DNA from 3 places in the Agrobacterium sp. A3-95 genome. Region 3 is predicted to be linked to each of the others. Evidence: predicted binding sites of a transcription regulator. Region 3 holds the regulator's gene; each other region holds the start of a gene.
What was found. The regulator LexA, encoded in region 3, represses DNA repair genes until DNA is damaged. The targets are predictions, from matches to a motif close to TGTTCNNNNTGTGTTCNG.
Positions count from the first base shown of each region.

Region 1: ruvC (crossover junction endodeoxyribonuclease RuvC) is a predicted target of LexA. The motif match lies at 1,199-1,216, and genes of this name have one in related genera.
Region 2: ACQZ5Y_RS04340 (YifB family Mg chelatase-like AAA ATPase) is a predicted target of LexA. The motif match lies at 1,194-1,211, and genes of this name have one in related genera.

Region 1 covers NZ_JBNWDR010000002.1:257,754-260,022, forward strand. The annotation lists gene ACQZ5Y_RS06680 (methyl-accepting chemotaxis protein) at 1-1,009, opposite strand, end outside; gene ruvC (crossover junction endodeoxyribonuclease RuvC) at 1,258-1,770, shown strand; gene ruvA (Holliday junction branch migration protein RuvA) at 1,802-2,269, shown strand, end outside.
Region 2 covers NZ_JBNWDR010000001.1:875,403-877,671, forward strand. The annotation lists gene ACQZ5Y_RS04340 (YifB family Mg chelatase-like AAA ATPase) at 1-1,101, opposite strand, end outside; gene gshB (glutathione synthase) at 1,287-2,246, opposite strand.
Region 3 covers NZ_JBNWDR010000009.1:230,939-233,207, forward strand. The annotation lists gene ACQZ5Y_RS22175 (glutathione S-transferase family protein) at 1-626, opposite strand, end outside; gene lexA (transcriptional repressor LexA) at 1,066-1,788, opposite strand; gene ACQZ5Y_RS22185 (VOC family protein) at 1,999-2,269, shown strand, end outside.

The DNA of each region.
Region 1 (2,269 bases), on a different contig from region 3:
ACTCGCTGCGCAACATGCTTTCCACCGCGAGGTATTTTTCACCGGCAAACGAGAAGGCGCGGGCATAGGCATTGGCTTCGCCGTCCGGACGGTTGATCTTGGCAATCGTCATGCCGGACGTATTGAGTGCTTGTGCATGGAAGGCATAGATTGCCGGATTAAGGCTGACGAGACCGTTGCCATCCACGCCCAGAACCTTGCCATCGGCGGAAACGATCGCGGATTGTTCGGAGCTGCCGGCGGAGATGCCTTTCGCGAGGATCTGGCTGAAGACCTCTTGTTTGACGCGGAAGAGAACGATGCCCTTGAACGCACCGAATTTGACTACCGGAATGCCGAAATAGATGCCGGCCTCTTTGGTCGCGGCGTCGATGCGCAGACCGGAGAAACTCGTCTGCGCCACGTCGTTCACGGCTTTTCCTGCGTTGGTGGCTCCGCGCGCAAAAGCAGCCCCAAGGCCGCTATCCGCCCAGGCGCCACCCGTGACGGTTTCCCCGAAAGCCGGTCCTTTCAGATAGGAGTAATAAACCGTGCCGGCCGGATCGATGAATAGAACATCGCTGAATGGGGTTCCCTTGAGGTAGCCGCCGATATCCGTCTGGGTTTTTTCATGGGTGGAATAATAAAAGCCGCTCGGATTTTCGGGCTTGATGAGCTTTTCTTTCTCTCCGTAGGGGTTCTCCTTGACGAAGACGCGTTGCAGTTCCGCCTTTGCGTCGCCGGAACTCTTCTGCACGGTGCCCCAGCCGCTGCGCATGGAAACTACCGCCATTTGCAGGGATTCGATCTTGGCGATGGAATCCGCCTGCGTTTCAAGCTGCTCAAGGCGTTCCTGCAGCATATCGCCCCTGAAGACGAGAATGCTCTCCATGGATTTCGACGCCTGTTCCTCGAGAACGCCGCTGCTGCTTTGATAGCCGAGAAGCGTGAGAGCCCCGGTCGAGATCGTCATCAGCGCAAGGAAAATCACGAGCACTTTGGTGGATATGGAATGAAAACGGTTCAGCATGGCCGATGCAGCCCTCAATGCCGTATCACTTCCCGCACCATGCATTGATGGCGCCACCGGATGGCTGATATGGCGAAAATATTGCGCTGCGGATCATCATGTCCGCAGCTCCCCTTTTTTGATTTTGTGCGGGAACAATGCGGTACGCGGTTTAAGCAGAGGTAAATGCTGCACTGCAAATTTGATCAATGTTGTCGTTTTGTTCACTTATCGCTGGCAGGGTCGCAGCCGAAAAGATAGGGTGGCTTATGCAAAAGACGATTCGAATCATCGGTATCGACCCCGGGTTGCGGCGCACCGGATGGGGTGTCATCGAAACCTTCGGCAACAGCCTTCGGTTTGTCGCTTCCGGCACGGTGACATCGGATGGTGATATGGATCTCGCCTCCCGCCTGTGCCAGCTGCATGATGGGCTGGCGGATACTGTTCACAGCTATCAACCCGATGAGGCGGCGGTGGAGCAGACGTTCGTAAACAAGGATGCTGTCGCCACGCTGAAGCTCGGTCAGGCGCGCGGCATTGCCATGCTGGTTCCGGCGCGGGCAGGGTTGCCTGTTTTCGAGTATGCGCCGAACGCGGTCAAAAAAGCCGTCATAGGTGTTGGGCACGGCGAAAAGCAGCAAATCCACATGATGCTGAAAATCCTGATGCCGAAAGCAGAATTCAAGGGTAACGATGCGGCGGACGCCTTGGCGATCGCAATCTGCCACGCCCATAATCGCGGCGGCGACAGGATGGCGCGGCTATTGGCAGCCGGTTGAATATTGAAGTCTCATTGCAGCGGGCGGCATCATGATCGGAAAACTTAAAGGCACCATCGAGGAAATCGGCACGGATTACGTGCTGGTGGATGTGCACGGCGTTTGTTACGTCGCCTATTGCTCGGCGCGCACACTCTCAAAAATAGGTTCCGCTGGTGAAGCGGTCGTCCTCTTCATCGAAACCTATGTGCGCGAAGACCAGTTGAGGCTGTTCGGCTTTTTGTCGGCACTTGAGCGGGAATGGTTCAATCTGCTGCAGAGCGTGCAGGGGGTCGGTTCGAAAGTGGCGCTGGCCGTCTTGTCTACCCTGTCGCCTTCTGAACTCGCCAATGCGATAGCGCTGCAGGACAAGGTGATGATTTCACGTGCGCCGGGCGTAGGGCCGAAGGTGGCGGTGCGCCTCGTTACCGAGCTTCGCAACAAGGCGCCTGCCTTTGCAGGAGAAGCTTCGGCTTCCATCGGACTCAAGCAGGAACTTGGCGAGGGTGTGGCCTCCGCG
Region 2 (2,269 bases), on a different contig from region 3:
TGTCATGCAACGTGGCCCTCTGGCGCAAGTGAAACCCGGCTCCCCCGCTCTGCCGCACCGGCAGGGGTTCATCGCAGCGACAAGCTGGATTTCCGCCGGATAAGTGACGCGGTGATTGGCACGGGCAACGATGCATTCGCCCGTTTCCAGCGGCTGGCGCAGCGCATCCAGCACCTGAGGCGCAAATTCCGGGAACTCATCGAGGAAAAGAACGCCGTGGTGGGCAAGTGAAGCCTCACCCGGCTTGGCACGCAGCCCTCCGCCGATAAGCGCGGCCATGGTGGCGGAATGGTGTGGCGTGCGAAACGGTCTGCGGTCCGACAGCTTGCCGCCGGACAATTGGCCGGCGATGGAATGGACCATGGACACTTCCAGCAATTCCGCAGCCTCGAGCGGTGGCAGAATTGAGGGCAAGCGCGCGGCGAGCATGGATTTACCGGAGCCGGGCGGACCAACCATCAGCAGATTATGGCCACCGGCAGCTGCCACCTCCAACGCGCGCCGGGCCGTCTCCTGCCCCTTGATATCGGCCAGATCCGGCAAATTGACCGGATTGGCGCGGATGGCGGGCATCGGGCGGGAGAGAAGCTGGGTGCCGCGAAAATGGTTGGCAAGCGCAATAAGGCTGCGTGGGGCGAGAATATCGATGCCAGCCCCGGCCCAGGCTGCTTCGGGCCCGCTATCAGCCGGGCAAATCAAACCCTTCCCGAGCGCATTGGCACCGATGGCCGCGGGCAGAGCGCCCGAAACCGTGCCGATGGTGCCATCGAGATTGAGTTCGCCGAGAACCACATATTGCCCGAGCGCTTCCGCCGGGATCGCTCCCAACGCGGCCATGAGACCCAAAGCGATCGGAAGATCGAAATGCGATCCTTCCTTGGGCAAATCCGCAGGCGCAAGATTGACCGTGACTTTTTTTGCCGGCAGCGCCAGACCGGAGGCGTGGAGCGCGGCCTGCACACGCTCCCGGCTTTCCGCCACCGCCTTGTCCGGCAGGCCGACGATCTGGATGCCAACTTTTCCGGGTGCGACCATCACCTGCACCTCGACCGGCACACCCTCTATTCCCTGAAATGCAACCGTATTGACCCGTGCCACCATGGCCTGCCCCCGCAAACCGGCCACAACATCAAAGCATTATGCCCCGATGGCGGCCACTCTCAAGTAACCTGCCATAGAGCGAAGAATAAAACAAGAACATTAAGCGAACAATTTCGCGCGAACGGTGTATTTCAGTTGTATAGAGTTGTGCACGCGGAACAAACGCAGGTGGCGAGGAAATTGCCTCAGAAATCCTGTGCTTCGCGCTTTTTCTCGATCGCATCCCACAACAGGCTTGCCACATCGGCACCGCCGAATTTCTGCACTTCACGAATGCCTGTCGGTGAGGTGACGTTGATTTCCGTGAGGTAATCGCCGATCACATCGATGCCAACGAACAGGAAACCGCGCTCGCGCAGGGCGGGGCCGATGCGGCGGCAGATTTCCTTCTCACGCGCGGTAAGTTCCGTTGGCTCCGGGCGGCCGCCGGCATGCATGTTGGAGCGGGCATCATTTTCCGCCGGCACGCGATTGATCGCGCCCACGGGCTCGCCATCCACCAGAAGGATACGCTTGTCGCCCTTGCGAACATCCGGCAAGTATTCCTGGGCGATATAGGGTTCGCGGAACATCTGGCCGAACATTTCCAGCAGCGATGAGAAATTGCGGTCGTCCCGCGCGGAATGGAAGACGCCTGCACCACCATTGCCATAAAGCGGCTTGAGGATGATATCGCCCATTTCATTGCGGAAGCGGGCGATTTCAGAGACATCCTTGGTGATCAGCGTCTTCGGCATCAGATCGGCGAATTCGGTGACGAAAATCTTTTCCGGCGAGTTGCGGACCCAGGCGGGATCGTTGACAACAAGCGTTTTGGGATGAATGCGCTCGAGCAAATGGGTCGATGTGATGTAGGCCATGTCGAATGGCGGATCCTGTCGCAGATGAATGACATCCATGGTCGAGAGATCGACCCGCTCCGGCTCCGAGAGCGAAAAATGGTCGCCCTTGATATCGCGCAGCTCCATCTGTTCGACGGTCGCGTAGATCTTGCCATCGCGCATGGAGAGGCGTTCGGGCGTATAGTGAAACAGCCGGTATCCACGTGCCTGCGCCTCAAGGCTCATGGCGAAGGTGGAGTCGCCGGCGATATTTATGCCGGAGACATGATCCATCTGGATCGCGACGTTCTTGATCTTCGCCATGCGCATCTTCCTCTTGCAGCATG
Region 3 (2,269 bases):
TCATGACCAGCGTCGCGCCAGCTCTCCTTCAAACCGGCCTCGTACCATTCTTGCATGGCAGGCAGGGTGAGCAGCCGGTCGCAATAGGCTTTCGCTGCTGGCGAAAGATCCGCACTGCCATAGGTCTGGAAACGGAATGCAACCGGGCAGAAGAAAGCATCGACCGCCGTGAACTTTTGACCGGCAAGATATGGCCCGCCGAATTTTGTGAGACCCTCGCTCCACAATGCATCGATCCGCTTTATATCGGCTTTAAGCCCGGCATCGCCGCCCCTTGGTTTGACCCGAATGCCCACCGACATGGGATAGAGATTGCGCAGCGAGGAAAAGCCGGCATGCATCTCACTTGCGGCCGAACGCGACCAGGCCCTTGCATGCTTGTCGCTTGCCCAGACGCCCTGGTGTCTTTCAGCAAGATATTCGACGATCGAAAGCGTTTCCCAAACCGTCATACCCTCGTCGACTAGGCAGGGCACCTTGCCCGTCGGCGAAAAGGAGGAGAAGGAGACGCCTTCGCCGAACGGAATGAGCTTTTCATCAAAGGCGATACCGAGCGTGCGCATCAATACCCACGGCCGCAGCGACCATGAAGAATAGTTCTTGTTGGCTATATAAAGATCGTACATGGCGTATCTCCCGGATATGACGCGTATTTCTACACCTGCCAAGCGTTCACGGAATATCGAAAATTATCCATGGCTCCCATAAACGACGTTGATGAATGGTGATGTGGGGTCGCTGAGAGCGCGCCTTGCGACAAGTCACCCTTTGGTGACCACTAAAACTGACTGCGCAACACGACAGAACAACGTCGCTAAAAAACAGCGGATGTGATCGCTTCGACAATTACAGCGAGCAGCCCATTCGCCACCACGCCCGTAGCGAAACCGAAGCATCTTTATGGAGCAGGAACTCAGTTTAGAAAGGGCAACGCGCATAGGCTGAATGGCGCATATCCTCGTGCACCCGCAAAAGCACGCCACGTTTGGAAACAGCCAAACCCGATATAGGCGCCATCTTCACGATGACGCCTATTGTAAAGTGAATACGTTCGGTTCGATAAGATCAATGGTAGCGGCGGATCAGCCCAACCAGCTTGCCCTGAATTTTCACCCGGTCGGGCCCGAAGATACGGGTCTCATAGGCTGGGTTTGCCGCCTCGAGCGCAATGGAGGCACCCTTGCGGCGGAAGCGCTTCAGCGTGGCTTCCTCGTCATCCACCAGAGCCACAACGATGTCCCCGGGATTGGCAGTGTTGCCGTTGCGGATGATGACTGTGTCGCCGTCGAAAATGCCGGCCTCGATCATCGAATCACCCTTGACCTCAAGCGCGTAATGTTCGCCCGTGCCAAGCATGTCTACTGGCACGGCCACATCATGGGTGTTGTTCTGGATGGCGGAAATCGGCACGCCCGCAGCGATGCGGCCCATGACCGGCACGGTGACAGCCCCGCCCAGATCATTGGCCGGCGTCTTGGGGGCAGGGGCCGGTTCCGGCATTTTGGGCTTGCCAAGGCTGCCTTCGATAACGCTCGGCGAAAAGCCGCGCTGCGGCCTTGCACCCGGCGTATAAGCCTCTGGCAGCTTGATGACTTCCAGCGCCCGAGCTCTATTCGGTAGCCGACGAATGAACCCGCGCTCTTCGAGAGCGGTTATCAGGCGGTGGATGCCGGATTTCGAAGCAAGATCGAGTGCGTCCTTCATTTCATCGAAGGAGGGCGGCACGCCGGACTCTTTCATTCGTTCATGAATGAAGAGAAGCAATTCCTGCTGTTTGCGCGTGAGCATGAGGAAAACACCCTTTAGAATCGTAGTGGAAGTCGTGAAACAAATACAGAACGAACACTATATGTTCCATATGTGTTCTGCAATCCCCTAAAATTTCGTGAAGGTGCCATCTGTTGCTGTGATGATTTGCCTCATAGCACGCAATTGTGCTTTTGTGCGGTCGAAACCGTCCCGGCATGCTCCGGGCGGAAGGCCAGCAGGATACATGTCATGACGAAACCCTATAGCGTTGACCATCTCGTTTTGCCCGTGGAAGTCATAGGCGTCGCCGTGAAGCGCCTCGTCAGTCTTGGCTTTACGGTTGCGCCGGAGGCTCTGCATCCTTTCGGCACCCAAAATGCCTGCGTATTTTTCGCCGACGGCACCTATCTGGAGCCGCTCGCAATTGCTGATCCGGCTAAATATAATGCCTCAATAGAGAGGGGTGATGTGTTCACCGGCAGGGATGTGGCCTTCCGGCAACGGGACGGGCAGGAGGGTT